One region of the Paraburkholderia sp. GAS333 genome, then DNA from elsewhere that is predicted to be linked to it. Evidence: predicted binding sites of a transcription regulator. Region 1 holds the regulator's gene; each other region holds the start of a gene.

Region 1 (7,485 bases):
ATAAAAGAAGAACCACGTGGGGACGCCGTGAAGCATGAAGCGCCGGCCCAGTTCGCGGTGCTCGTAGACATTGCTGTGAAACCACCTGAGGCCGAGCGCACGGATCGCGTCCGGTTGCGCCAGCATGGCTTTCTTGGCGATCTCGCAATTGAAGCAGTCGAGACCCCAGAAAAACACCACCGCCAGATCATCCCCGGCTCCTGCAAGGGCAGCGTCGAACGAGTCGGCGCTGAGTTCCTGCATGTCGAAGGCGGCGAACGCGGTGGCGTCGACGGGAATATTGGCCATGGCTGCACCTGCCGGGCGAGATTTGCTGCAGAAGCGTCTACAGGACGCTACGTGCTTACTTCGGCGCCGCGACGGTGACGAGTGCCGGACGCAGCACGCGGTCGGCAATCACAAAGCCTTTTTGCAGCACGGCCACGACAGTGTTCGGCTCCTGATCGGCCGGCACCATCGAAATAGCCTGGTGGCGATGCGGGTCGAACTTCTCGCCGACCGGATTCAGGGCGACGACGCGGCCCTTTTCCAGCGCGCCGCTCAATTGGCGCAGCGTAAGTTCGACGCCTTCGCGCACTTTCTGCAGATCGTCGGACGAGTGAGCGACCGCGGCTTCGAGGCTGTCGACCACCGGCAGCAGATGCTCGGCGAAACTCTCGATCGCGAATTTATGGGCCTTGGCGACGTCTTCCTGAGCACGGCGGCGCACGTTTTCGGTCTCCGCCTTCGCGCGCAGGAAGCTTTCCTGCAATTCGGCGATCTTCGCCTGAGCTTCGGCCAGCGCGATCTGCTCAGCGCTTTCCGGCGCCGGCTCACCGGCGTTAGCAGCCGCGTCCTGCTGGGATGCCGCAGCCTCCGCGGCCTGGCGCGCGGTTTCGTCGGCGGGCGTGGGATTCTGGCTCGTCGGGTTCTCTTGCGTGTTTTCCATGTCGCTGAAAGTCGTTAAAAAGTAAAAGCCAACAGTGGCGGCGATACGTGAACATAGTGCGATTTGTGCGTTGCAAAATCGCGACACATCGTCCGACGTACATTCGCATAACGAAACGGCAGATGGGGCCGGAAAGACCCATTTCAAGCGGGTCTGCCCGCTCTTTTCACACTAGCGGGATTCAGTCGAAATCCGCCGTTACAACCATTATTGCGGCGCAATCAGATAGAGATTGAGGGAAGCCGGCAAGTGACCTATGCTCCATTAAAGCATCGGAAAAGACACGTTAACCCTAATCTGACGTCTACCTTACCGGCTCATTGCATTTATTGAATTTCCACCTGATTCGCCCGTTTCAATAAAGAATCTTCCCAAGGGGGCACCGTGAAACTGACCTTTGCAATCGGGGTGGTCGCATTGGTTCTGATTGCGGGCACCACCACAATCTGCATGTCCGGGGCGGTCAACGATCACACCACGGAATACGGCGGTGTGCACGCGACCATCGAGCAGTTGTTCAATCCCCACCAGAAAATCTGTCGATAGTGCGCCGGTCGCGCTTGGTCGGCCGGCCGTGCAAAGCGGCGGCCGGTTCGCGATACGTCTTGCGCCGCTCCTGCTCCACCTGCCGTTTTACCTTGCTCTCTTCGGTCTCAGCGTAAAGCGTTTGCGCGACGCTAGCAGGACCACGCACATCGCACACTCCCAGCACTTCCACCTGCCACACAATCCGCTCGATTTCGATCTCGACCAGGTCGCCGACCCGCACGTCCTTCGCCGGTTTGACGCTGGCGCCGCCGATCCGCACATGACCTTTGTCAACCGCGTCCGCCGCGAGCGAACGAGTCTTGAAAAAGCGCGCAGCCCAAAGCCATTTGTCAATGCGTAACTTAGCGCCCGCTTCCATAGATATCTGGTAGTTCATCAGCTTGCTCCACTGCCGCTGGTGTGCGGCACAGGCACCGTCTGCACCGGCCAGCCCTGCAGATTCTGCGCGACGATTTCACCAAGCGCGGCGATCCACGGCTGTGATGCGTTCACGCAGGCAATCCGGTGAAACTCCTTGCCGCCCGCGTGCAGAAACTCGTCGCGCACTTCCATGCCGATTTCTTCAATCGTTTCAAGACAGTCAGCAGTGAAACCCGGGCAAAAAACGTCGGCGCGTCGCACACCTGCCGCGCCCAACTCCTTAAGCGTAGGCGCCGTGTACGGCTGCAGCCATTCGGCTTTGCCGAAACGCGACTGGAAGGTGATACGGCATTCCACCGGCGTCAGTTCGAGCGCCTGCATCAGCAACGCGCCAGTCTGCTGACATTGTTCATGGTAGGGGTCGCCCAGATCGAGCGTGCGCTTGGGCACGCCGTGAAAACTCAGCACCAGCTTGTCGCCCGCCGCAAAGTCGGGCCGGCCATGCTGATGCCAATATTGATGCACCTGCGCAGCCAACGCAGCAATGTACGCGGGATGATCGGCGTACTGGCGCACCGTGCGGACTTCCGGCTGATTTCGCATGCGCTTCATCGCCGAGAAGGCGTCGTCGAAAGCCGTGGCCGTGGTCGACGATGAATATTGCGGATACATCGGCATCAGCAGCACGCGCTCGACGCCCGCCAGCTTCAACTGGTTCAGCATTGCCGGGATGCCCGGTGTGCCGTAGCGCATCGCGTAGTCGACCAGCACGGTGTAGTCGTTCAAGTGCAGCAGGTGGCGCAAACCCTCCACCTGCTTTTCCGTGTAGACACGCAGCGGCGAGCCTTCCGGCATCCAGACTGCCGCGTATTTCTTCGCCGAGCTGCGGCTGCGGAACGGCAAAATCAGCAACCGGAGGATGATCTGCCAGAGCAGCGCGGGGATCTCGACCACCCTGGGATCGGACAGGAACTGCGCTAGATAGCGTCGGACCGCGCGCGGCGTCGGCGCGTCGGGCGTGCCGAGATTGATCAGCAGCACGGCGACACGATGTGACGTGGCGTTCTGTGAGGGCCGCTCGAGGTCGAAGCGCATAGGCAGCAGAGGTCACCGCTTGAGGCGGCGAGTCGGATTCAGGAGAGATTCATTATAGCGGCGCGGTTCGTGCCCGCCGCCCCAAGCACCCCTGGCCGTTCGGCCGATTGGCAAGCGGCGCCGGCTCGCGCATCATTTGCGGCACGGCTTCGGCTTACTTGCCTCGGGTTGCAACCGCGATGGTTACTGCTGGCTGAGCGTCAGCGAGAGCAACCGCGCGGTGATGTCGACAATCGGAATCACGCGGTTGTAGGCCATGCGGGTCGGCCCGATCACGCCGAGCGTGCCGACGATCTTGCCGTTCACTTCGTACGGCGCGGTGACCACGCTCATTTCTTCGATCGGCACGAGATTCGACTCGCCGCCGATGAAAATCTGCACGCCCGCCGCGTGACTCGACACGTCGAGTAACTGAAGGAGACTGGTTTTTTGATCGAACACATCGAACAGCTTGCGCAGTCGCGCCATGTCAGACGAAAGATCGGCGACTTCGAGCAGATTGCGCTCGCCGGAAATCAGCACGGTCTCGCCGGTGTCGGCCTCGTCGGTGCTCGCGGTGACGGCGGCGTGCATCAGCGTGGTCATGTCGCCGCGCAGCTCGTCGATTTCTTCACGCAGACGGCGGCGCACATCGTCGAACGACAGGCCCGCGAAATGTGCGTTGATGTAATTGGAGGCCTCGACCAGTTGCGACGGCGAAAAGTCGCGCTGGGTGGCCATAATGCGGTTCTGCACGTCGCCCTCGGGCGTCACGATGATCAACAGAATGCGTTTGTCGGACAAACGCATGAATTCGATCTGCTTGAACACGTGGCTGCGGCGAGGCGTCAGCACCACGCCGGCGAACTGCGACAGGTTGGACAGCACGCTGGCCGCCGCCGCGACAATCTTTTGCGGCTCGCCAGCCTGCAGCGTGGTTTTGACGGTGCGCATCACGGCTTCTTCGTCGGCCGCGGATTCGACCGTCAGCATGGTGTCGACAAAGAGACGATAGCCACGCGGCGTGGGAATGCGGCCTGCGGAAGTGTGCGGGCTGATCACGAGCCCCAGGTCCTCGAGATCGGACATCACGTTGCGGATCGTGGCCGGGCTCAGTTCGAGGCCCGAATAACGTGACAACGTGCGCGAGCCGACCGGCTGACCTTCGGCGATGTAGCGCTCAATCAGCGTTTTTAGGAGGGTTTGTGCGCGAGGATCTAGCATGAGGGAAAATTTTAGCTCAATGACGCGACGACGGCGAGCGCCAACCGCGCCCACTCCTGACAAATATGCAGGCTGTTGCCGGCGTGCATGTCATCAAGGCTTCACCATTCTAACGATAATCGCGAGATGCGCTGACAGCCCGTGCGAGCCGGCTCGCTACCGCGTCTGTCAGCGGTTCTTTTCAGGCCCTACCTATGGTGTAATGCCGGCATGCAAGTGACCAGCCAGTTCAAGACCGTCGCGCTCGTCGGGCGCAACAATACGCCGGGCATCGGTGAGCCGCTGACCGCGCTCGCCTCGTGCATCGCAAAGCGCGGCTTCGAAGTCGTATTCGAAGCCGACACCGCGGCCGAAATCGGCATCACCGACTATCCGGCGCTCCGCCCAGCCGAAATCGGCGCGCGCGCCGACGTGGCCGTGGTGCTGGGCGGCGACGGCACGATGCTCGGCATCGGCCGCCAGCTCGCGCCGTACCGCACGCCGCTCATCGGCATCAACCACGGGCGGCTGGGCTTCATTACAGACATCCCGATCTCCGACATGCGCGAGATCGTGCCGCAAATGCTGGCCGGCAAATTCGAGCGCGAAGAACGTGTGCTGCTCGAAGCGCGAATCATGCGCGACGGCACGCCGATCTATCACGCGCTAGCCTTCAACGACGTCGTGGTCAACCGCAGCGGCTTCTCCGGCATGGCGGAGCTGCATGTGTCGGTGGACGGCCGCTTCATGTACAACCAGCGCTCGGACGGCCTGATCGTCGCCACGCCGACCGGCTCGACCGCTTACGCGCTGTCGTCGCAAGGGCCGATTCTGCATCCGCAATTGCAGGGCATCGTGCTGGTGCCGATCGCGCCGCATGCGCTGTCGAACCGCCCCATCGTGCTGCCGGACGACTCGAAGGTCAGCATCCAGATCGTGTCCGGGCGTGAAGTGAACGTCAATTTCGACATGCAGTCGTTCACATCGCTCGAATTGGGCGACACGATCGAGGTGCGCCGCTCACGCCATACGGTGCCCATGCTGCATCCGGTCGGCTATAGCCACTACGCCACGCTGCGCAAAAAGCTGCACTGGAACGAATACCCGTCGCACGAAGAAGACACCAAGCCCTGAGCGGCGAAGCAACGCTGGACACCAACGCCATCGTAGTCGCCGCTGCCGGAACCTGAATTTCAAGCTCATCAGACGACCTCCATGCTTCGCCACCTCTCGATACGCGACTTCGTCATCGTCGCCGCGCTCGATCTCGAATTCGACGGCGGCTTTACTGTTTTCTCCGGCGAAACCGGCGCCGGCAAGTCGATCCTGATCGACGCGCTGGCACTCGCGCTCGGTGCACGCGCCGACGCGAATGTCGTGCGCACCGGTGAGACCCGCGCCGACATCACGGCCGAGTTCGAAACCCATGCGCAGGTCGAGCAATGGCTCGACGAGCAGGCACTCGGGCCGGCCGCAGACGACGGCCACCACGGTGGCACCGTCATGTTGCGGCGCGTGGTCGATGCGAACGGGCGCTCGCGGGCGTTCATCAACGGAACGGCGGCGACGCTCGCGCAGTTGCGCGAAGTCGGCGAAATGCTGGTGGACATTCACGGCCAGCATGCGCACCAGTTGCTAATGCGCCCGGACGCGCAACGCGAACTGTTCGACACGCACGCCGGGCTTTCCGACACCGCCGCGACCGTTACGCGGGCGTGGCGCATGTGGCGCGAGAAGGTGCAGGCGGTTGAGCACGCAAAGACCCGCGACCGCGAGTTGCAACTGGAACGCGAACGGCTCGCCTGGCAGCTCACCGAACTGGACAAACTCTCGCCGCAGCCAGGCGAGTGGGAAGAGGTCAACACGGAGCATCGGCGGCTGTCGCATTCGGCGAATCTGATCGATGGCGTGCAAGGGGCGCTCGGCGCGCTGTCGGAATCGGACGAGGCAATGATCACGCATCTGGCGTCGATCGTGTCGAAAGTGCGCGACCTCGCGGAAATCGATCCGGCATTGAACGACGTGCTGGCCGCGCTCGAACCCGCGGAAATCCAGTTGCAGGAAGCCGCGTATTCGCTGAGTCATTACGCGCAGCGGCTCGAACTCGATCCGGACCGGCTCGCGCAGGTCGACAAACGCCTTGATGCATTGCACTCGGCGGCACGCAAGTTCCGCCTTCAGCCGGAAACGCTGCCCGAAGAACATCAGGCTCGCCGCGCGCAACTGGCCGCGCTCGACGCCGCGGCCGATCTCGACAGCCTGCACGCAGCAGAAGCCAAGGCTAAAGAAGCCTTCCTGACCGAAGCCAGGAAACTGTCGAAGGCACGAGCCAAAGCGGGCAACGCGCTAGGCGCGGCGGTCACCACCGGCATGCAGGAACTGTCGATGAAAGGCGGCAGCTTCGAAGTCGCGCTGGTGCCGCTGCCCGAAGGCGGCGCGCACGGGTTGGAGCAGGTCGAGTTCCGCGTCGCCGGTCATGCGGGGGTGCCGCTGCGGCCGTTGGCAAAGGTTGCGTCGGGCGGCGAACTGGCGCGGATCAGCCTCGCGCTTGCGGTCATTGCCAGCGCGGCGAGCCCGACACCCACGCTGATTTTCGACGAAGTGGATACCGGCATCGGCGGCGGCGTCGCCGAAGTGGTGGGACGGTTGTTGCATCAGCTTGGGCAAGCGCGCCAGGTGTTGTGCGTGACCCACCTGCCGCAAGTAGCCGCGCGCGGCGACCATCATTTTCAGGTCGCGAAAGCGGGTAATGGCAAGGGCGGTACGGTGAGCAGCGTGATTTCGCTCGACAAGGCGAGCCGCGTCGAAGAAGTCGCACGGATGCTCGGCGGTCTGGAAATCACCGCGACCACGCGCAAGCACGCGAGGGAAATGCTGGCGGCTTAGCTAGTGAACGGCCTGAGTGCCCCGCAGCCTGCGTGAGCGATTGCACGAGTTAGAACCAGCACGAGACCGGGACAGCATATGAAGTCCCGGTCTGTCTCTAGAGTGGAAAGGCAACACGCCAGCCGAGATTCGTAGCCGCCCTCCGCGCATCACGTCTCACGAAAAATCCGTCGCAAAGGCCCGGCCACCGCCCAATCAGCAGGCAGCACCTCCTCACCCAAACACCCGCCTCCACAACCCCAGCACCACCTCACGCTCGGTCGTCACCAACCCGGGATCGACCCGCGCCTTCTCCATCCCGTCCAGCCGCAGCTTGTGCTGCAACTTGCGATACGTCCGATACGCGGCGCCCACCGTCTCCGCCTCCGTCTCGCTCATCAGCCCGAAGCGCGACACCTCGCGCAGCAACGCGATATTCCCGGTATTGCGGATCAGCTCGGGATCGCTCGCCGCATGCAGCAACACCCAGTACTGCACGGTGAATT
Region 2 (7,485 bases), on a different contig from region 1:
CCGAGGCCGAACCACACTGAAATCAGCGGAATCCACGCGAATAGCGAGATCTGCTTGAACGTGTCGAAGCTCGGCCCGACCATCCGCCGCGCGATCGGTGAGAAACCCAGCAGGCCGCCAAGCAGCAATCCGCCGACTGTGCCAATGACAAACCCGCAAGCCTCGCGTGCCAGTGACGCGGATAACGCACGCACCAACGCGCCGCTCTGCAGTTGTTGCGTGCCGGCATGCAGAACCGCCATAGGGCTCACCAGCAGGCCGCTTTTGACCAGGTGCAACGCAGATATCGCCGACCATAGCGCGACCGCAATAGCGGGCAATACGAGGCCGCGCCACGCAGCGCTTCGTCGGCTGAGAAAGGTGCTTTTCTTTTTTCGCTCGACGGGCAGATCGCAACTGCAGGGCGGTGGTCCGTTGCGGGCAGTGAAGATCGAAGGAAAGCGCATGTGAGCTCCTTTGCGGTGACGCAGTTTCAGTCCCGAAACGCGGACGGCTGGCCGCGCCTCAGACGCGTTTCGAGTGCTTCGAGCAGACGGTTCACGACGAATCCGATCGCGCCGACCATGACGACCGACGCCATCACCAGATCGAGCTGGAACAGTTGCCTGCCATAAACGATCAGATAGCCAAGTCCTTCAGACGAAGCAACCAGTTCGACCACGACCAGCGCAAGCCACGCTTTCGTAAATGCCAGCCTCACGCCCGTTGCCAGCGTCGGCACGGCAGCGGGCAGCACGACGTGGACAATCCGCTGCCAGTGGCTGTACCCATAACCTCGCGCGACTTCTTCGAGGTTCTGCGGCGACTGCCGGAAGCCCTGTAACGTGCTGAGCGTGACCGGCACCAGCGCGGCGTGGGCGATCAGAATGTATTTGAGCGGTTCACCCACGCCGACCAGCAGCAACAGAAACGGCAGCCAGCCCAACACGGGAATCTGCACGAGCGCGTTGAAGCCAGGCAGCACATACGCTTCGAACGTGCGCGACAGACCGAGCGCCGCGCCGGTCACGAAGCCGATCAGCGTCCCGATGGCGAAGCCGAATACCACGCGTTGCAAGCTGATTAGCGTGTTACTCGCGAGGTCGCCGCTACGCGCGAGCTCCACGAACGTTTCGTAGACACGCGACGACGGCGGCAGAATCTGCGGCGCGATCCAGCCCCGCTCGCAGCCGATGGTCCACAGCGCGAATAGCGTTGCGGGCAACAGCCACGGTGCAACGTGCCAGGCGATTTTGCGCAGCCGTTTGCGTGCGCGCGGAGCGTGACGCTGAGCGCTGCGCGCATCGCCATTCGCGGTGGGAAGGGGGATTGCCGTTTCGCTCATCGTCTCGCTCCGTGGTGGGTTAGCGCAGTTAGCTCAGCGGCTTACCGGCCGCGTCGTAACGGGTCCAGTAGTGGTCGAGATTTTGCGTATGCAGCGCGTTGTCGAGATAGTGCGGCTCGAACCAGCTGTCGACATCGACGGGTTGGCGGATCAGCTTCAGCTTGAGCGCGTCTTGCGCCACCGACTTATAGCGCGCGACGATGAACGGGTCGATCAATGGCGAATTGCGTGCCTTCAGCGGCTGGTTCGCAAACTCCGCCTGCCATTGCGCGACATCCACGCCGCTTTGCGCCCACAGCTTGAATAGCGCGTCCCGGTTCGTTTCGTCGGACGACCATTGCGAACCCTTGACGAATGCATTGACCACCCGCTGCACGATGTCCGGGTGCGCATGCTCGAAGTCGTCCACGACCAGCAGATGCGATTGACGCGTGAATTGCGGGCCATCGTTCTGCGATTCGTAGATGATCTTCGCGAGCCCCTGGTCGCGGAGTTTGTAAAGGTGATAGTCGTTAGTCGATGCGTCGATTCCTTTCGACGCCAGTGCCGCGAGCGAGCTTGCGGCGTCCAGGTTGATCACATGCAGATCGCGTTCGTCGAGTTTGTTCGCGGCGAGCGCGTTGTCGACTACCAGTTGCAGATTGGTGCCGCGAAATATCCCGACGCGGCGGCCCTTCAGATCTTTGATCGTGTGAATGTCGGAGTCGGGCGGCACGGCGATCTTGACGCCGGCGCGAACGCCGGACTCCAGCAGGATGTGTGTCTTCAGACCGTTGGCCCGCGCGAGTACCGAGGGCAGGTCGCCTTGAAACGCGAAGTCCAGCGACTTGTCGGCGATGGCCTCGTTGACCGCCGGACCCGCGCCCTTGAAAAAGAGCCACTGGACCTTGATGCCGTCAGCCGAAAATTCTTTTTCGAGCCGCTGCTGTAGTTGCACCGTCGCGGCTGGCGAGCCGCCGAAAGTTGGCGGGTCGCCGATGCCCTGTTGAGCGACGCCAATACGAATAACGGCGGGTTTATCGGCATACGCGTGAAGCGTCGCCGTCGCCAACGCGGCGAACATCGCCAGAGATTTCAGTAGTTTGAAATAGCGCATGGTTCCGTGGCAGGCAAGGTCGACCGGCGCATTCACGCACGCACTGGCGTGCCGGATGCGCCGGTGAAAACAGGAAGATCAGAAGTCGTAGCCGGCACCTGGCGCGCCAGGTCCACCCGCAGGCGACGCCGGAGCCGCATCCTTCGGCGCTTCGTGCACGGTGGCGTCGGTCGTGAGAAGGAGTGACGCCACCGATGCCGCGTTTTGCAGCGCCGTACGCGTGACCTTGGTCGGATCGAGCACGCCCGATTCCACGAGGTCGCCATATTCGCCGGTCTGCGCGTTGTAGCCGAAATTGCCGCTGCCTTCCGCGACCCTCGCGACCACTACGCTCGCTTCTTCACCGGCGTTCGTCACGATCTGACGCAGCGGTTCTTCCAGCGCACGCAGCACGATGCGGATGCCCGCGTCCTGATCGGCGTTGACGCCCTTGAGTCCGCTGATCGCCTTTCGCACGCGAATCAGGGCAACGCCGCCGCCCGGCACGATGCCTTCCTCGACCGCCGCACGTGTGGCGTGCAGCGCGTCGTCGACACGGTCCTTCTTTTCCTTGACCTCGATTTCAGTCGCACCGCCGACCTTGATCACCGCCACGCCGCCCGCCAGTTTCGCGACGCGTTCCTGCAGCTTTTCGCGATCGTAGTCCGAGCTGGCTTCGTCGATCTGCGTGCGAATCTGCTTCACGCGCGCTTCGATGTTCGCGCGCTCGCCCGCGCCGTCGATCACGGTCGTATTCTCCTTGCCGACTTCGATGCGCTTGGCCTGGCCCAGTTCAGCGAGCGTCGCTTTTTCCAGCGACAAACCCGTTTCTTCCGCGATCACCTGGCCGCCTGTGAGGATGGCGATATCTTCGAGCAGCGCTTTGCGGCGGTCGCCGAATCCTGGTGCCTTGACCGCCACCGTTTTCAGAATGCCGCGAATGTTGTTGACCACCAGCGTGGCGAGCGCTTCGCCTTCGACATCTTCGGCGATGATGAGCAGCGGACGGCCTGCTTTCGCGACCTGTTCGAGTACCGGCAAAAGATCGCGGATGTTCGAGACTTTCTTGTCGTGCAACAGCACGAAAGGATTGTCCAGAATCGCAACCTGCTTGTCCTGATCGTTAATGAAATACGGCGACAGGTAGCCACGATCGAATTGCAGGCCTTCGACCACGTCGAGTTCGTCGTCGAGCGATTTGCCGTCTTCAACGGTGATGACGCCTTCCTTGCCGACGCGGTCGATCGCCTCGGCAATTCTCTGGCCAATCGATTCTTCGCCGTTCGCCGAGATGGTCGCGACTTGTGCAATCTCCTTGCTTGTCGTGGTCGGCTTACTGATCTTCTTCAGTTCATCGATTGCCGCGACGACGGCTTTGTCGATGCCGCGTTTCAGGTCGAGCGGATTCAGACCTGCCGCGACATACTTCTGTCCCTCGCGAACGATGGCTTGCGCGAGCACCGTAGCGGTGGTCGTGCCGTCACCGGCTGCGTCGCTGGTGCGCGACGCAACTTCCTTCACCAGTTGAGCGCCGATGTTCTGCACGCGATCCTGCAATTCGATTTCCTTCGCGACCGACACGCCGTCCTTGGTCACGACGGGCGAGCCGAACGAGCGTTCCAGCACCACGTTGCGGCCCTTCGGACCGAGCGTCACCTTGACGGCGTTCGCGAGAATATTCACGCCTTCGACGAGTTTCGAACGTGCTACATCGCTAAAAATGATTTCTTTTGCGGCCATGATCGGAATTCCCTTATTGAGTGACGACAGCGACGACGTCTTCTTCGCGCAGCACCAGAAGTTCGGCGCCATCCACCTTCACGGACTGTCCTGCGTATTTGCCGAACAGCACACGTTCGCCGACCTTCAGGTCCGGTTCGATACGCTTGCCGTCGCTATCGCGCTTGCCCGGTCCGATTGCGATAACTTCGCCCTGGTCCGGCTTTTCGGCGGCGCTTTCCGGAATCACGATTCCCGAGGCGGTCTTGGTTTCCTGATCGAGACGTTTGACGATCAGGCGGTCGTGCAGTGGACGTAGGCTCATAAGTCGAATGGATTCGTTAAAGATTTGGCACTCGTCGAAGGTGAGTGCTGACCGGGATCGAGTATAGAAATGCACCGTTGCACGTTCCAATAACGAATCCTCGAATCGTTATCTGCGAATCTTATTAACGTCGTGGGCGGGCAGACCAACATCAGGTTGGGTATTCATAGAAATGAACCCAATCCAGCACGGCGAATATTCATAGCTCAATTCACTGGTTTAGCGAAAATCGCTGCGTCCCTATACTGATTCGTTGCGCGAGCAGGCGCGGTTTCGCCGCTTGCTCCATGAAAGACTCTGATCGGATAGGCGGATCGTTCGCGATCCGTCTGCACTTATAAAAGGAAAGCATGTATGCCGGACTCCCGCAAAACTGAAGCGCCAGCGACACTCGACGACGCACTGGCCGCACTGCCAGCGCTGGCCAAAGCAATCGGTGAAGACGCCGCGCAACGCGAGGCGCGGCGCGAGTTGCCGTTCGATCGTTTCGACCTGTTTCGTCAGTCGGGGCTAGGCGTACTGCGTTTTCCGGTTGAGTGGGGCGGACTCGGCGGGTCGCTGGAGGACCTCATTCATGTCGTTACGTCGATTGCGGCCACGGAGTCGAATGTCGCGCACGCTCTGCGAATCCATTACGACCAGACCGAACAATTGCTGCTCTCGCCACGCTCGGCATTCAACGACACGCAGATCGAGCGCGTGCGCAGTGGTGCGATTTTTGGCGGTGCGTCGACGGAACGCGGCACGTCGCGTCCCGGTGAAATCGTCACGAAACTCGTGCGCGACGGTGACAATTTCCGCGTGACCGGCAAGAAGTACTATTCGACCGGCACTGCGTTCTCCGACTACGCGCGCATCAACGTACAGGACGAAAACGACGAGAAAGTGTCGATTGTCATTCCGGTGTCGCGCGAAGGTCTGACGGTACTCGACGACTGGGACGGCATGGGCCAGCGCATGACGGCGAGCGGCAGTCTCGTTCTGGATAACGTGCAGGTTCTGGCACATGAAGTGGCGACGCGCGGCTATACGAGTCTCGCCGGGCGTCATGGCAGTGCGCTGCGTCAACTGCATCTGGTCGCCGTGGCAGCGGGCATTGTGCGCAATATTCTCGCGGACGCACGGCGCTATGTCGTCGAACATGGCCGCCCGGTGTTACATAGTCCGGCACCGTCCGCGCGCGAAGACGGCTTCGTGCAGCAGGTAGTGGGCGATCTTGCCGCGCATAGCCTCTCTATCGACGCGCTGGTGCAACAGAATGCGCGGACGCTGGACCGCTCGGCGAAAGCGATTCGCAACGGTGCCGCGAACGCCGAAGAACTGGTGCTGGAAGGCGCGCTCGCCACGGCCAAGACGCAACTGGTGGTGAGCAAGCTGGCGTTGTATGCAGGCGAGCGGCTGTTCGAGATTGGCGGTGCATCGGCGACGGCGCGCGCGCATAACTTCGATCGCCACTGGCGCAATCTGCGAACCATCTTCAGTCACAACCCGCTGCTGCACAAGGCACGGGTCATTGGCGAATACGAACTGAACGGCGTGACCACGCATCTGACCGAAGGGCGTGTGTTCTAGTTTTTCGCCTACTCGACATGTCAACCAAAGCAGGGGCGGCGAGTCATTAGCGGCCCCCGTTCGATCGATCTCCTTTCCATCGACGCAACCGCCTTTGGTATTGCACTGCCATTGGCGCTACCTGTCAAAACCGAAAGGCGGCGTCGCGCTCGCGCGCGGCTTTCACCATCAAGTGATCCCACACGTTACTGGTAAGCCTTTCGTCCGCCTGCTGCTTTGCATATGCGGAACGATTGGTTCTGTCGGCAGCGCTGCTGCTTTATCGTAAGTGCTGCGGCAGCGACGTTGCCGACCACACTATGACGATATCTCGCGCGGCAAAACCTGCGCGTGCTGGCTAAAGGATCTGGATCACATGGCAGGGCTGAATCGACGCAGTTTTCTGATTTCATCGGGGGCGGCGCTCGCCGCGACGGGTTTGCCTTCGCTGGTTCGCGCGCAAGCCGAAGGCGCGACGCCGAAGCGGGGCGGCACGCTAAACATGTTGATTAACCCGGAGCCGCCGGTTCTCGTGTCGATTTTCCAGACGACGGGGCCGGCGCTGGTCGCCAGTTCGAAAGTTCTGGAAGGGCTGCTTGCCTACGATTTCGATCTGAAGCCAAAGCCGCAACTGGCGACTGCCTGGACCGTCAGTCCCGATGGTCTGAAGTACACGTTCACACTGCGTCAAAACGTAAAGTGGCATGACGGTCAGCCTTTTACGTCGGCTGACGTCGCATTTTCTATCGAGCTGCTCAAGTCGGTGCATCCGCGTGGACGCAGCACATTTGCCAACGTCACGCGAGTCGCGACCCCGGACGCACGCACCGCAGTGATCGAGTTGTCGAAGCCCGCGCCGTATCTGCTGAAGGCGTTGTCGGCAGGAGAATCGCCAATCGTACCGAAGCACCTGTACGCATCCGGCGATCCGCTGACCAATCCGCACAACAACGCGCCCATCGGTACGGGGCCGTTCCGCTTCAAATCGTGGACCCGTGGCGCCAATATCGTTTATGAGCGCAATCCGGATTACTGGGACGCAGGCAAACCTTATATCGACGGCCTCGTATTCAAGGTGATCCCGGACGCAGCCGCGCGATCCGCAGCCTTCGAAACGGGCGCACTCGATCTGGGCGGCGAAAATCCGGTGCCGTTGACCGACCTGCCGCGTCTTACCCAGTTGCCGCAGTTGAGCATTGAAACGCGCGGCTATCGCTTTCTCGAACCGCAATCGGAGATCGATTTCAATCTCGATCATCCGATTCTAAAAGACCTGCGGGTACGTCAGGCGATTGCGCATGCGATCAATCCGCAAGTCGTGCAACGCACGATTGCATACGGCTATGCCGAACTGTCGCCCACGCCGATCACGCCGGGTTCGCCCTATCACGATGCGAAGCTTGCGCCGTACGCATTCGATATCGGCAGCGCGGAAAAGCTGCTCGATGCAGCGGGGTATCCGCGTAAGGACGGTGGTGTGCGCTTCCGTCT
Region 3 (7,485 bases), 180 kb from region 1:
TTGAACAGCACGGAGAAGATGCTGTCGAGTTCCATCCGCATGGTCTGGTAGTTGAAGGTTGCGCCGACCGGGTTGTTCATCCAGCCGTTGGCGACCAGAATCCACAGCGCCGACAGATTCGAGCCGAGCGCGACGAAGAACGTGACGATCAGGTGCTGCACTCTCGACAGCCGTTTCCAGCCGAAGAAGAACAGGCCGACGAAGGTCGATTCGAGGAAGAACGCCATCAAACCTTCGACGGCGAGCGGCACGCCGAAAATGTCGCCGACGTAATGCGAGTAATACGCCCAGTTGGTGCCGAACTGAAACTCGAGCGTGAGGCCGGTGGCGACGCCCATTGCAAAGTTAATGCCGAAGAGCTTGCCCCAGAACTGGGTCATGTCTTTATAAATCTGTTTGCCGGTCATCACATAAACCGATTCCATGATGACGAGCAGCCACGACAACCCAAGCGTGAGCGGTACGAACAGAAAGTGATAGAGCGCCGTGATGGCGAACTGGAGGCGCGACAGTTCTACGACTTCGCTAACGGGCATGTTGATCACCTTGAGACGGATGCGAGGCAGGCACGGACAACAATGCCTGTGCGACTTGTTCTGGCGGCATGCTCATATGCACCGCCTGCGGATGATTGAAAAATGTGTATTTGAGCGCCATCAGCAGAACGAACTTGATGGCGAGAACAATGGCTACGTCCCGAGCCATTGTTGGCCCGCGTACCCACCGGGTGAACCGCTGACGCCAGCGTGAACGGCGGGTAGTGCTGCGATTGAGGGCTATGGTCATGATCGGTCGAATCGACTTCACACCGGTTGTACCGGCTGGACCCAGACCGTTTTGGAGATCTGGATAGTGCACCCCGATTTTAGGAGCGGAACATGGCGCTCCATTCGCCAGCGGCGCGGCATTGTGTCGCGAAATTTGCCGCGTTTAATCAGTATTGCAACGTGGTTTGTGATACGTCAAGAAAGCCTTTGAACGTCGGGGCTGGTCTTGCGTCGATGAGGGGGGAGTGAGCGACCCTTTGAGTGAGTCGTTGTAGCGGGCGAAAAAAAGCCCCGCCATCTTGCGAGAGCGGGGCTTTTACGGCCATTCAGCAGTTGATTGCTAACCGGGGCGAACCGGCATGCGTCAGACTTTAGACGTTACGCGTATTCGGTCAGCGCACCGCGCATTTTCTTCATTGCGCTAGCTTCGATCTGCCGGATACGTTCGGCCGACACGCCGAACTCGTCGGCCAGTTCGTGCAGCGTCGAGCCGCCCGAACCGTCGTCTTCCACCTTCAGCCAGCGTGCCTCGATGATGCGGCGGCTGCGGGCGTCCAGTGCATCCAGCGCACTTGCGATACCGTCGCTTTGCAGCTTGTCGCGCTGACGCGAAGCCAGCACGGCGGTCGGTTCGCTATGCGAATCGGCGAGATAGGCGATCGGCGCGTACGACTCTTCGCCGTCTTCGACCTGGCCTTCCAGCGCGATGTCGCCGCCGGACAAGCGCGTTTCCATTTCGGAAACCTCTTCGCGCTTCACGTTCAGCTCTTTAGCCAGATCGTCGATCTGGTCCGGCGTGAACGCGCCCAGGCCTTGCTTGTGGCTGCGCAGGTTGAAGAACAGCTTGCGTTGCGCCTTGGTGGTGGCGACCTTCACCATCCGCCAGTTGCGCAGAATGTATTCGTGGATCTCAGCCTTGATCCAGTGCATGGCGTACGACACGAGCCGCACGTTCTGCTCCGGGTCGAAGCGCTTCACGGCCTTCATCAGACCGATGTTGCCTTCCTGGATCAGGTCGGCATGCGGCAGCCCGTAACCCAGATAGTTGCGCGCAATCGACACGACCAGCCGCAGGTGCGACAGGACGAGTTTGCGCGCGGACTGCAGGTTCTCCTGCTCGCGAAATTCGGTGGCGTACTGGCGTTCTTCCGCCGGCGTCAGCATCGGAATCCGATTAACGGCCTGGATGTAGGCGTCGATATTGCCCAGTTGACCGGGCAGCATAGAGGAATGCGAGAGCGCCAGTGCACCTGCCGAAGCGGCCTTAGCCGACGACGGGCTCAGAGTACTCGGAAGGGTCATTGCATGGCTCACGTAAAAAACTCCTTTGGAATCAGACAAAAGCGTATTCAGTAAACGACTCCAGCGATGGATGTTAGCACTCTGATTTACCGAGTGCTAATACTTAGAGCGCGTAGGGTCATCCAAGTTCCGTGAATTCCTATTGAAATTCAGATTTCAATAGCCATCATACGCGCTTGTTACTTGCCCTGTGCGGTGCGTAGGATTTACCGGATTTTGCGCTGTGGTTCTCATTAATGGCTTGAGTTTTCTCTATTTGAAGTCAGTAATTGCGAGAGTTTTGATTTATTCATACGATTCACCTAAAACTGATAGTCGTTAGAATACGCAAAAGAGAAGTGCATTAATAAACGTCTGCGAGTGCGGGTGTTAGATGGACAACAAAAATAATGCTTTTCGCGATCTGGCTCTAAAAGGCGCGATGGTTGCCGCGGTGCTAGGAGCTTCCGGGCTGGCTTCAGCAGACCAGTTCGGCGTACAGATGGGCGCAGGCGTCGGCGACCGGCATATCAAGAAGTTGGACCTCGGCCTTGCGTGGGACCCGAATCTGACGTGGTGGTACATCGGCGACTGGCACTTCTCGCTGATCGGCGAAGCGCACGCGTCCTGGTGGCACACTAACGAAGGCGACGTGCACGGCAACGTCGGCGAGATAGGGGTCACGCCGGTGATCCGCTTCATCAGGAGTTCGGGGATGGTGCGGCCTTATATCGAAGTGGGCGCCGGTGTCCGCCTGCTGTCGACCACACGCATTTCTTCGACCTTCTCGGTCGCCACCGCGTTCCAGTTCGCCGACATGGCCGGCGTCGGCCTGCAGTTCGGCGGCCACCAGCAGTATCTGGCCGGCTACCGCTTCCAGCATATTTCCAACGGCGGTATCAAAGAGCCCAATCCTGGTATAAATTTCAGCCAGCTATATTTGCAATATAACTTTTGACGACCGTGGCCCCGTTCGGCCTACCGGTGCAAGGGGCTGAGCAATGGCGGCAAAGTTAATCGAAGCGATTCGCGGGCTCGAACGAGAGCGATTTCGCGCGATGGTCGACGGCGACGGGCAATCGCTCGACACGCTCCTCGCGGACAACGTGAGTTACGTTCACACGAACGGCAAGCGTGAGACGAAGCGGCAGTTCATCGACGGGATTACGGGCGGGCGCCGCCGTTATCGGCAGATCGAAGTGCAGTCGCAGGACGTGTTGCCCGTGGGACCCGAGACGTGCGTCGTCACGGGTCGGGCGCTGATCGAGATGGAGGCGAATAGCGGCGCGCTGCTGTTTCCGATTGCGTACACCGCCATTCATACGCAGGAAGACGGGCAATGGCGGTTGATTGCGTGGCAGGCCACGCGATGCGCGCTGGAGTGAGTTACGTGCGGGTCCGTGTGCGGACAGTTTCCCGGAACAGTGTGTCGTGTTGACTCAAGCTGCTGGAGCTTCGGAAGCGCGGCGCGAAATCAATTCGCGGATTCGCTGAGTGAGTTTGCTCCAACGAACCAAACTCACTCCCGCCTCAAGCCGCAGTCTTCGCTACATCCACAATCAACTCGACCTGTCGCTCGATCGCGCTCGGCACAGGCGCTTCGCCGCGCAGCACCGCGCTGATCCACGCGGCGGTGGTCTGCGCATCGCGTGCCTCTGGCAGCTCGACCTCGGGCGCATCCGGCGACGAGCGCTCGTGCGGCACGCGCGTTTCGCACACGCCATCGTGCAACCAGTCGACCTGCACTTGTCGCCGCGTATCCGCGACCGCCTCGCCTTCGGTGCCGCGCGCGAGCAACGCACCGCCGGCCGCCGCATCCGGATGCGTGTTGAACAGCTGCGTGAGACTGTCGCGATACGGCGGATGCGTGTAGTTCACCAGACGCAGCCCGGCCGGCGCGAACGGCTGAAGAATCTTCACGAGCGTATGCGTCGAATTGCGCACCCCCATCCGTCGACGCAAGCCGAGAAGCCGCGCGAGCTTCGGCGCGAGCACGTCGATCGAGGTGAACGCGAGACGGCGCTCGGCGAGGCCATCTTCGATATCGGCGTGCGACTGCGCGTGCGGAATCTGCAGATGCGTGAAAATTTCCGCGCTCGTCACGCGGCCCGGATCTTCGGTTACGCCATGCACCAGCACCGGCACGCCTTCGCGCGCCAGCAATAGCGCGAGCAGCGGCACCAGATTCGGCTGTTTGCGCGCGCCGTTATACGACGGAATTGACACGGGCCGGAATTCACCGTGCGGCAGATGAACCGCCTCGAACGACGCATGCGCGCCCGCCAGCATCGCGGCGAGTTCGTCGGCGGTCTCACCCTTCACGCGATACGCGAGCAGCACCGCGCCGAGTTCGAGTTCGCCCACCCGGCCGTCGAGCATCGCCGTGTACAACTCGCGGGTGTCGTCGGCGGTCAGCGCGCGGGCGCCGTTCGGGCCACGGCCGATTTCCTTGATGAAGCGGGCGCAGGGGAAGGGGGTGTCGTGGGCGGTGTCGGCGGAATCGGTCATCGGGCGCAAATGGGACGTGGTGACGGCCCGCTTTCGAACGGTTCGCCACGGTATTCAAGGGACGTTACAGGGGACGTTATTGGGTGTGAGTATCGCATCTATGGCGATCCCGCGAGACGGCCGCCTGGCAGCGCAGGCGTTGAAGGCGTACTTGACGGGCGTTTCGTACGGGCACCGTAAGCCCTTCGTACTGGCTTCGTAGGGCGCCTGCGCAAGCCTGCCGGCCTGCCGCGCATCGTGCTTTGCAGCGCGTTAAACTCGATGTTTTATCGCCGCGTCGGCGGCATCAATCGAAGAATGGAGAACGGGATGAGTTATGTATTCGCACCCGCACCGCAGGTGGCGGTGCCGGTCGTGGGATCCAGCGAGCAATTCGCGGTGCGCCGCATCTACTGCGTTGGCCGCAATTACGAAGCCCACGCGCGCGAGATGGGACACGATCCCGATCGCGAGCCGCCGTTCTTCTTCAGCAAGCCCGCCGACGCCGTGGTGTACGTCGCGCCCGGCGAGACCGGCGAGTTTCCGTATCCGTCGCTGACGAAAAACGTCCACTTCGAAATGGAAATGGTTGCGGCAATCGGCAAGGGCGGCAAGGATATCCCGGCTGAAAGCGCGCTCGATCACGTCTACGGTTACGCGCTCGGTCTCGATATGACGCGCCGCGATCTGCAGGGCGAGGCGAAGAAAATGGGCCGCCCCTGGGACACCGCGAAGGGCTTCGATCACTCGGCGCCGATCGGTCCGATTCATCCGGCGGCGACGGTCGGCCATATCGGCAAGGGTTCGATCTGGCTGTCGGTGAACGGCGAGGACAAGCAGCGCTCAGACGTGTCGCAGCTGATCTGGTCGGTGGCCGAGACGGTCGCGTATCTGTCGACGCTGTTCGAACTGCAACCCGGCGACCTGATTTTCACCGGCACGCCCGAGGGCGTCGGCGCGGTTGTGAAGGGCGATCTGATGAAGGGCGGTGTGGACGGGCTCGGCGAGTTCAGCGTGCGCGTCGTCTGATGAGTTCAGGCGTGGAGGAGACAGACAACATGAAGCTCTACAGTTACTTCCGGAGCTCGGCGTCCTATCGGGTGCGCATTGCGCTGAACCTGAAAAATCTGCCGTACGACTACGTGCCCGTGCATCTCGTGCGCGACGGCGGCGAGCAGCTCAAGCCCGAATATCGCAAGGTGAACGGCGACGGCATCGTGCCGACTTTGGTCGACGGCCACGAGGTGATGCCGCAATCGCTCGCGATCATCGAGTATCTGGACGAAACGCATCCCGAGCCGCCGCTGTTGCCGGGTACGCCGGCCGACCGCGCATATGTGCGCTCAGTGGCTTTGCAGGTAGCGTGCGAGATTCATCCGGTCAACAATCTGCGCGTGCTGAAGTATCTGAAGCACACGTTGCGGGTCGACGACGACGCGAAAGACGCGTGGTATCGCCATTGGATCGAAGCGGGTTTCACGACGCTGGATGCTCACCTGGCAGGCAGCGCACGTACCGGCAAACTGTGCTTCGGCGATACGCCGACGCTCGCCGACGCGTGCCTGATCCCGCAGGTGTTCAACGCGCAGCGCTTCAAGGTGGACACGGCGAAGTTTCCGACCATCCAGCGCATTTACGACCACGCGATGCAGATCGATGCGTTTGCCCGTGCGGCGCCCGGCGTGCAGCCGGATACTGAGTGATGTGATGGCCGGTAGTGTGGCCTGAACGCAAAAGGGGCACTCCGTGGAGTGCCCCTTTTTTCATGTGCTTCTATCGGAGAACGCGGCGCTGCCCGCTGGTTCAACCGCCCAGCAGCGCGTCCGAAAACTCTTCCGCACTGAACGGCTGCAAATCTTCGACCTTCTCGCCAACGCCGATGAAATACACCGGAATCGGACGCTGTCGCGCGATCGCGGCGAGAATCCCGCCCTTTGCCGTGCCGTCGAGCTTGGTGACGATCAGGCCGGTGAGGCCGAGCGCGTCGTCGAACGCTTTGACCTGCGCGAGCGCGTTCTGGCCGGTATTCGCGTCGATCACCAGCAGCACCTCGTGCGGCGCGCCGTCGTGCGCTTTGCCGATCACGCGCTTCACCTTGCGCAGCTCTTCCATCAGATGCAACTGCGTGGGCAGGCGTCCGGCCGTGTCGGCCATCATCACGTCGATCTTGCGCGCACGCGCCGCACCGACCGCGTCGAAAATCACCGCAGCCGGATCTCCGCTTTCCTGCGACACCACCGTCACATTGTTGCGCTGACCCCAGATCGCCAGCTGCTCGCGCGCGGCGGCGCGGAACGTGTCGCCCGCGGCCAGCAGCACCGACTGGTTAAAGCTTTGCAGATGCTTGGCAAGCTTGCCGATGCTGGTCGTTTTGCCCGCGCCGTTCACGCCCGCGATCATCATGACGAGCGGCTGCGCGCGGCCGAGCATCAGCGATTTTTCGAGCGGTTTGAGCAGGTCGATGAGCAGCGTGCGGAGCGCGGCCTTGACCTGTTGCGGATCGGTGAGCCGTTCGGTACGCACCTTCTCGCGTAACGATTCGAGCAGGAACTCCGTGGCTTCGACGCCCGCGTCCGACATCAGCAGCGCGGTTTCGAGTTCTTCGTAAAGCTCCTCGTCGATCTTCGTGCCGACGAAAATACCGGTCAGACTCGAACTGGTTTTCGACAGACCGGTTTTCAGACGAGTCAGCCACGAGCGCTTGGCGCTGGCGTCCTGCGCGGGCGCCGGGACGATTTCGACGGTTTCTACGGTTTCGAGCGCGGGCTCGTCGAACTCGGGTTCCGGCTCGATGACAGCCGGAGCAGCTGGAGCAGGCGTGTCGACGCGCACCGGCGCTTCGACGGCTAGCTCGGGCGTCGAGCCTTCAGGCGCCGTCTGCGACTCGTCTGCCGCGGTATCGGACTCTTTCGAACCCTTGAATCGTTTGAAAAAGCTGAACATGATCTGG
Region 4 (7,485 bases), 140 kb from region 1:
GGCATCGCGCGTTGGTCAAGCTGTGGAATCTCTTCGTCGCGGTGCGGCGGTTTCGCCCGGACGTGATCTTCGCGCATGCGACCATCCCGTCGTTTTACGCGCGTGCGTTGCCGCTGCGCGTGCCGGTGGTGTACGTGATGCATTCGGCGACCAACGACTTCGAGCGGCCGTTATTCCGGCGCGTCGAACATATTCTGTCGGGACGCGCGCGGGTCGTGATCGGCGTGTCGGAGCAGGGCGTGACGGATTACGTGCAGGCCATCGGCCCGCATCCATCGATGACGGTCGTGCCCAACGGCGTCGACCTCGCGCGTTTTTCATTTACCGATGGCAGCGGGCGCGATGGCGCGGCGCCGCAGGTCGTGCAGATCGGCCGGTATGCAGCGGTGAAGAATCAGTTGCTGACCGTGCGGGCGTTTCGCGAGGTGCTCCGGGAAGTGAGCGACGCGCATCTCGTGTTGTACGGTGTGGTCGAAGATCCCGACTATCAGAGCGAGGTGATCGCGCTCGCGAAAGAGTTGGGCATTGCGGAGCGCGTCGAAGTGGCCGGTCCGCGTACCGATGTCGCGACGGTGCTGTCGGAGTCGAACGTATTCGTCATGCCTTCGCGTTCCGAGGCGCACAGTGTCGCGTTTCTGGAGGCGCTGGCGTCGGGCGTGCCGATCGTCGCGAGCAAGATTCCTGCGTTTGCGTTCGCGAACGGCTTCCCCGGCGTGCAACTGGTCGATACCGACAACGTGCAGAGTTATGCCGACGCCGTTGTCGTCGCACTCGGGCAGGCGCGGGCGCAACGCTCGCTGGCCGGTCTTACGCTCAGGGATACCGCCGACCGCTATCGGGCGATTGCGCGGCAGGTCAGCCTGGCGATTTCAGCGCGTTAGCAACGGACTTCTGGTCCGGTCCCGACTGTCCCTGTCATGAACCCGGGCAGCGACGCGCTATCGCGTGGTTTGCGATAGCGTGCGCCGTTTTCCTGATTGATTCATCAATGATGAGCGAGGATATCGCGCGTATCCGGCTGTGGTTCGGGCTGAGGCTCGACCGTCGGCTGGTCGATGGGGAAAGCGGTCTCGTGCATCGCGCGGGTGACCAGATGCCGTGCTTCCTTGCTGCCCGAGTCGATCTGCAACGCCTCGCCGGCATTGCGCGACACACACGTCCACCGTCCGATATATCCACAGCCTCGCGCGAGGCTCAGCAACGCGTCGCGCTCCTCTTCGCGGGTACGGACGGTCGCGCGCAGATTCAGCGCGTCGCGATTGCGCGGCTCGGCGGCAATTGCCGCGGCGAGTTGCGACTTCGCTCCCGACAGGTTGTTCGCCTGCAGTTTGGCGCGGGCGGTCTTGAGATAGCGCGAGATGTCCGGGCGTGGTTTATCCGGGGCTGTGTCGGCGGGGTTCGTGGAGGCGCGTTTCGTGTCGGTTGGCGGTGTCAGCGACACTCTGCGCGAGGTTGGCGCGGGGGACGTTTTTGAAGCGGGCGTGGGCGCGGAGGTTGGTGCGGACGCCAACGTCGACGCTGGGGTTGACGTTGTTGTCGATTTTGGCGAAGGCGCTGGCATGGAGATCGGCTTGGATGCCAGCGTCGAAGCTGCTGTTGATACCTGCGGCGATGTCGACTTTGCGGACGGCGTGGGTGCTGAAATCGCCGTGGACGCCAACGTCGAGGTTGGGGTTGACCTTCCCGATGGCGCTGGCATGGAAATCGGCCTGGACGCCAGCGTCGGAGCTGCTGTTGAAATCCGCGGTGACGTCGATGTTGCGGACGGCGCCAACGCGGCGATTGGCGTGGATGCCAACGTCGAAGCCCTGGTTGAAACCTGCGGCGATGTCGACTTTGCGGACAGCGCCAACTCGGAGATTGACGTGAACGCTGGCGTCGACATCAAGGTTGAATTTTGCGCAGTCGTTGAATTTGCACGCCGAGGCGGTGCGGATATCGGCTTGGACGCCAGCGTCGAAGTCGGGGTTGAAATCGGCGTTGCTGGAGAGGGCGGCGTCGGCGCGAGGATTGGTGTAGACGCCAACGTCGAGGCCGTCGGCGCTGACTTTATTGGCGCCGCAGCGGCAGTCGTCACAGCCGCCATCGACGCCGACTTCGAACCATCCGCAGGCAGTGAAGCAGCCAGCGTCGTCACCAAAGGCGCACGCGCTGCCGCGGCCGGTTGCGCCGCGACATCCGCGGCCCTCTGCGCCACATTTGCCGCCGGTTTCCCGGCCACCGCCATCGACGCTTTCCCGTCTTGCGCCTTCGTCACCGCTCCGGACACCGCGACGGGCTCGCCCACGTTCGACTCGTTGCTATGGATAAACCCAAGATATACCGCCGACGTCACCGCCAGAATCGACGCGCTCAACGCCACGGGCATTCGCATTCGCTGATACAGGGTTCTGGTGAGTTGGGCTTCTTCGATGTCTTCATAACGAAGCGCCAGCGAACGCGACAACGGCCGCCATGTGTTGCGCGCCGGCCTGGTGGCGGGCAGCACCGTCTGGTACGGATTCCCAGGGGCACGCAGGGCAGACGACGCGGCAGTGCGCATATTCAGCGCCCCGACAGGACGCGCATGGCACGCGGGACAAGGCAGGAAGCGGCCTATCAACTGCGCGCCGCAGTGTCCACATAGCCAGGAATCGAAGGATTCGGAAGTGATTTCACTAGACATGGCGATGTCGCTGACGGACGTCGAATGCCGGCATCCGGGTCAGCCCAGAGTCAAAGGGAACAAGGCACCGCAACGAGGCTCACCGCCTTCGTTACTGTGTGACGACGTAACCCCGCGCCTGCATGCACGCACCGTAGGCGGCCCAATATTGGGTCATCGGCGGCTCGGGTGCGGGCAGCGGCGGCAGCTTGACGCTGGACGCCGCGTTCGCCTGCAACGCGCCGCTCGCCGCTGCGTCCGATGCGCTGATGTCCGCGCCGCTTGCCGATGTCGCAGCGGTCGCGGTGGTGCCTGCGCCGTTGCCCGCAGTCGCCGCGTCCGTTGCTTTTGTCGACGAAGCGCCTGTACCTGCCGCAGCCGTAGCCGTCGTGCCCGTCGCCTGGACCCCCGACGCGCTCGCGTCAGGCGTGGCGGCCGGCATGCTCGCGCTCATCGGCGCGGCCGAGAAAGTGCTCGGCGGTAACGGCGGCCGAGCTGGAACGCCGGTCGACGAAGTTTGAGTCGCGGGCGGCTTGCGCGGTGGAATCTGCGATTCGCGCCTGATATCGACCTTGGTCTTTTTGTTCGCCTCCGCGTAGCACATCGCGTTGTCGATGCCGCGCTGATAGGCGCTTTGACTTCGGATGGGATAGGTGAGCGGTTGCCATGCATAGGCAGCATTGCTCAACACAATCAACGTTAATGCGGTGTATGTTTTAAATTCCATCGCAGTCGCTCCCGCAGCGATGTTTCGCCCATTAGGGCAACGGCCTTTCGCGGTGTTTTCTGTTGATTGCTGAGCGCGCCGTCAATTGGCGCGCGATGCCGCGAAGGCTCCTTACTTGAGCGTAACACCGGGTATTGGCGGCACAGTCGCCCGGATAGCGGGCGAAAACGCCATCCTGCTGTCAAATCAGGACAAACGCGCGCGAAATGGCGGAAAACGACGTGAGAGACAGGGCAATCCCTGGAGGGCGTCGGGAGCAGTCAGGCAGTCTGGAGGCGATCATGAGAAAGAGGCCGTACTGCTATTGCCGTAGAACGCTCTTGGCGGTGACGTCCGCGTTGTTTCTGTCGGCGATGCTGCCTGTTTCGGGCGCGTTGGGTGCGGAAGCCGCCGACGCCAAAGCAGAAGCCGCCGGGGAGCGCGCTCATTTTGCCCAGGCGTTCTGCCAGGCGTCGCCCGAACGCGTGGCTGCCTACAAGGCGCGACTGAAAGACCGGCTGTCCGATGCCGACGACTTCGACCGGCACTGGCAACTGGGATGGAGCCGCGCCGACCGGCAAGTCCGGGACATGAGTTCGTTGCGCGACAGCAATCCCGAGGAATTCGCGTCGCGAATCAAGGTCAACTGCGAACGGCTCAAGTGGATGGCGGAAAATTCGCTGCGAGCGCCTCCGCAGAAATGAGGGCAGGGGTGGATTGGGCGGCGGGCATTCTTCATTCGTTTCGACCGGTAATCTGGCGAAACCTGGTGCTTGCCCGGATAAACCGCCTGTTTCCAGGGAGGTCAGGCTATTTGCCGCTAATCGGTGCCGGACCGCTGGCTGACGATTGTGAATCGGTAGATATTTGTTTTCAAACGAATATTTTTTGAATTCGACGAATTTTCCAGCGCCGCGAGATGTCTTTTCGAGTAAATCGCACCGTCTATCCCTCCCCCGATCCGCCATCCCCTTCTTGAATTTGTCACCACCCGTCCATATAATTGGCACTCACTGCACGAGAGTGCTAACAACATCGCCGGTTGGCTCAGCCAGCCGGGTTTTCTCAGCGTTCTTCAGTCTCAATCAAGAGAGGAGTATGTATGAACCTTCGTCCTTTGCATGATCGCGTGATCGTCAAACGTCTGGATCAAGAAACCAAGACCGCGTCGGGCATCGTGATCCCCGAAGCCGCAGCAGAAAAGCCGGATCAAGGCGAAATTCTGGCAGTCGGCCCGGGCAAGCGCGACGACAAGGGTGCACAAATCGCACTCGACGTGAAGGTTGGTGACCGCGTCCTGTTCGGCAAGTACGCAGGCCAGACCGTCAAGGTCGACGGCAACGAACTGCTCGTGATGCGCGAAGAAGACATCATGGCCGTGGTGCAGAAGTAAGCGCAAAGCCGCTACTTTTCCCGGTCATATCCCAAGAATTCAAGGAGTTAGAAGATGGCAGCTAAAGACGTCGTATTCGGTGATTCCGCCCGTGCCAAGATGGTCGAAGGCGTGAACATTCTCGCGAACGCTGTGAAGGTCACGCTGGGTCCGAAGGGCCGCAACGTTGTCCTGGAACGCAGCTTCGGCGGCCCGACGGTCACCAAGGACGGTGTGTCGGTCGCAAAAGAGATCGAACTGAAAGACAAGCTCCAGAACATGGGCGCGCAAATGGTCAAGGAAGTTGCTTCCAAGACCAGCGACAACGCAGGTGACGGCACCACGACCGCTACGGTCCTGGCTCAGTCGATCGTCCGCGAAGGCATGAAGTACGTTGCGTCGGGCATGAACCCGATGGATCTGAAGCGCGGTATCGACAAGGCTGTTGCAGCTGCAATCGAAGAACTGCGCAAGATCAGCAAGCCGTGCACGACCAACAAGGAAATCGCTCAAGTCGGTTCGATCTCGGCAAACAGCGACTCGTCGATCGGCGACCGCATTGCTGAAGCCATGGACAAGGTTGGTAAGGAAGGCGTCATCACCGTCGAAGACGGCAAGTCGCTGCAAGACGAGCTGGACGTTGTCGAAGGTATGCAATTCGACCGCGGCTACCTGTCGCCTTACTTCATCAACAACCCGGACAAGCAGGTTGCTGTGCTCGACAACCCGTTCGTGCTGCTGCACGACAAGAAGGTGTCGAACATTCGTGACCTCCTCCCGGTTCTGGAACAGGTCGCTAAGGCTGGCCGTCCGCTGCTGATCATCGCAGAAGACGTCGAAGGCGAAGCACTGGCAACGCTGGTTGTGAACAACATCCGCGGCATTCTGAAGACGGTTGCTGTCAAGGCTCCGGGCTTCGGCGATCGCCGTAAGGCAATGCTGGAAGACATCGCGATCCTGACCGGCGGTCAAGTTATCGCTGAAGAAACCGGCCTGACGCTCGAAAAGGCAACGCTGGCTGAACTGGGCCAGGCGAAGCGTATCGAAGTGGGCAAGGAAAACACGACGATCATCGACGGCGCTGGCGAAGCAGCAAACATCGAAGCACGTGTGAAGCAGGTTCGCACGCAAATCGAAGAAGCTACGTCGGACTACGACCGTGAAAAGCTGCAGGAACGCGTTGCCAAGCTGGCAGGCGGCGTTGCAGTGATCAAGGTCGGTGCTGCGACCGAAGTCGAAATGAAGGAAAAGAAGGCACGTGTCGAAGACGCACTGCACGCAACGCGCGCAGCTGTGGAAGAAGGCATCGTTGCTGGCGGCGGCGTTGCGCTGATCCGCGCACGCACGGCTATCACGAACCTGAAGGGCGCTAACGCCGATCAGGACGCAGGTATCAAGATCGTGCTGCGCGCGATGGAAGAGCCGCTGCGTCAGATCGTCACGAACGGTGGCGAAGAAGCCAGCGTCGTGGTGGCAGCTGTTGCAGCTGGTACGGGCAACTACGGCTACAACGCAGCGACCGGCGAGTACGTCGACCTGGTCGACGCAGGTGTCGTGGACCCGACGAAGGTCACGCGCACGGCTCTGCAAAACGCAGCATCGGTGGCAGGTCTCCTGCTGACGACCGACGCAGCTGTTTGCGAACTGCCGAAGGAAGATGCTCCGATGGGCGGCGGTATGCCCGGCGGCATGGGCGGCATGGGCATGGACATGTAATTCCGCTTGGGCCTCGTTCGCGGGGTCCAGTTGGAACACATGGGAGAGCGTGTCGCGAGACGTGCTCTCCAAAAGAAAAACCCGCAGAAATGCGGGTTTTTCTTTTGGAGCGGGCTGCGGAGAAAGACGCCGAATTATCCCGCGCTTGCTTGTCGCCGGATATTCGAGGTAGCCGCGGCGGTTGCAGTTGCCGTGGTCTCGAGCGAGCTCGCGCGCAAATAGTCGAAGATTTGCGCGACGCTTTCAACCGGCGTTTGCGTGGCGGTGTCGATATGAAGTTCGGGGTTGGCCGGCGCTTCGTAAGGTGCCGAGACTCCGGTGAACGAAGCAATTTCACCAGCCATTGCCTTCGCATAGAGGCCTTTCGGATCGCGCCGTGCGCAGGTGGCGACGGGCGCGGAAAGATAGGTCTCAACAAATTTTCCCGACCCGATGATTTCCCGCGCCATGGCGCGATCGTCGTTCATCGGCGAGATGAGGGCGGTGATGACGATGAGGCCCGCGTCGTTCATCAATTGAGCGACATGCGCCACACGGCGTATGTTTTCGCGCCGATCGTTTCTTTCGAAGCCGGGATCGCTCGCGAGGCCGTGGCGGACGTTGTCGCCATCGAGCACATAGCACGCGTGGCCGAGTGAAACGAGGTGCTCTTCGAGTTTGAAGGCGATCGTCGATTTGCCCGCGCCGGATAACCCGGTGAGCCAGATCGTGACGGGCTTGTGCCCGAAGATCCGCATCCTGTCCTGAGCGGCGATCGTGCCGTGGCAACGTTGCAGGAAGGTGGAGGGCTGTTCCATGGTGTCTCTCTCTTTGCGCTTAGACGCAGTGCCAGCCTTGCCGCCAGATTCCCGCATTGTGCAGGCTTTCAGGCGAGTTCGCGATCGTGACGGAAAAACCTTCCGTGATATCGGCAGGCAGGCGAATGGAAAAGCCGCCATGCGAACTCGGGTATCCGGCGGCCGCCACGTCGGGCCGATATTCGCCGCTGCAACCGCGCGCGACCACCTGCGTGCCGGCACGTACTTCGAGCGCGACTTTCTGCTCCGG

The links. The regulator HrcA, encoded in region 1, represses chaperone genes, less so after heat shock. The targets are predictions, from matches to a motif close to TTAGCACTCNNNNNNNNNGAGTGCTAA.
Region 2: ABH945_RS30160 (co-chaperone GroES) is a predicted target of HrcA. The motif match lies at 4,468-4,494, and genes of this name have one in related genera.
Region 3: rpoH (RNA polymerase sigma factor RpoH) is a predicted target of HrcA. The motif match lies at 2,143-2,169, and genes of this name have one in related genera.
Region 4: groES (co-chaperone GroES) is a predicted target of HrcA. The motif match lies at 4,354-4,380, and genes of this name have one in related genera.

What each region holds. Positions count from the first base shown of each region.
Region 1 covers NZ_JBNDKS010000002.1:902,785-910,269, reverse strand. Annotated here, with positions in the region: gene ABH945_RS13265 (thioredoxin family protein) at 1-288, opposite strand, end outside; gene grpE (nucleotide exchange factor GrpE) at 344-928, opposite strand; gene ABH945_RS13255 (RNA-binding S4 domain-containing protein) at 1,446-1,853, opposite strand; gene hemH (ferrochelatase) at 1,853-2,932, opposite strand; gene hrcA (heat-inducible transcriptional repressor HrcA) at 3,116-4,135, opposite strand; gene ABH945_RS13240 (NAD kinase) at 4,346-5,248, shown strand; gene recN (DNA repair protein RecN) at 5,330-7,000, shown strand; gene glnE (bifunctional [glutamate--ammonia ligase]-adenylyl-L-tyrosine phosphorylase/[glutamate--ammonia-ligase] adenylyltransferase) at 7,214-7,485, opposite strand, start outside.
Region 2 covers NZ_JBNDKS010000007.1:122,265-129,749, reverse strand. Annotated here, with positions in the region: gene ABH945_RS30180 (ABC transporter permease) at 1-446, opposite strand, end outside; gene ABH945_RS30175 (ABC transporter permease) at 473-1,324, opposite strand; gene ABH945_RS30170 (ABC transporter substrate-binding protein) at 1,353-2,387, opposite strand; gene groL (chaperonin GroEL) at 2,499-4,139, opposite strand; gene ABH945_RS30160 (co-chaperone GroES) at 4,153-4,443, opposite strand; gene ABH945_RS30155 (acyl-CoA dehydrogenase family protein) at 4,798-6,015, shown strand; gene ABH945_RS30150 (ABC transporter substrate-binding protein) at 6,371-7,485, shown strand, end outside.
Region 3 covers NZ_JBNDKS010000002.1:721,278-728,762, forward strand. Annotated here, with positions in the region: gene ABH945_RS12455 (cytochrome ubiquinol oxidase subunit I) at 1-536, opposite strand, end outside; gene cydP (cytochrome oxidase putative small subunit CydP) at 526-786, opposite strand; gene rpoH (RNA polymerase sigma factor RpoH) at 1,146-2,081, opposite strand; gene ABH945_RS12470 (acyloxyacyl hydrolase) at 2,443-3,006, shown strand; gene ABH945_RS12475 (nuclear transport factor 2 family protein) at 3,050-3,433, shown strand; gene ybiB (DNA-binding protein YbiB) at 3,579-4,556, opposite strand; gene ABH945_RS12485 (fumarylacetoacetate hydrolase family protein) at 4,866-5,564, shown strand; gene maiA (maleylacetoacetate isomerase) at 5,594-6,238, shown strand; gene ftsY (signal recognition particle-docking protein FtsY) at 6,339-7,478, opposite strand.
Region 4 covers NZ_JBNDKS010000002.1:1,041,837-1,049,321, forward strand. Annotated here, with positions in the region: gene ABH945_RS13790 (glycosyltransferase family 4 protein) at 1-881, shown strand, start outside; gene ABH945_RS13795 (hypothetical protein) at 986-1,441, opposite strand; gene ABH945_RS13800 (hypothetical protein) at 1,416-2,381, shown strand; gene ABH945_RS13805 (hypothetical protein) at 2,757-3,371, opposite strand; gene ABH945_RS13810 (hypothetical protein) at 3,653-4,054, shown strand; gene groES (co-chaperone GroES) at 4,453-4,743, shown strand; gene groL (chaperonin GroEL) at 4,798-6,438, shown strand; gene cysC (adenylyl-sulfate kinase) at 6,573-7,235, opposite strand; gene ABH945_RS13830 (hypothetical protein) at 7,255-7,485, opposite strand, start outside.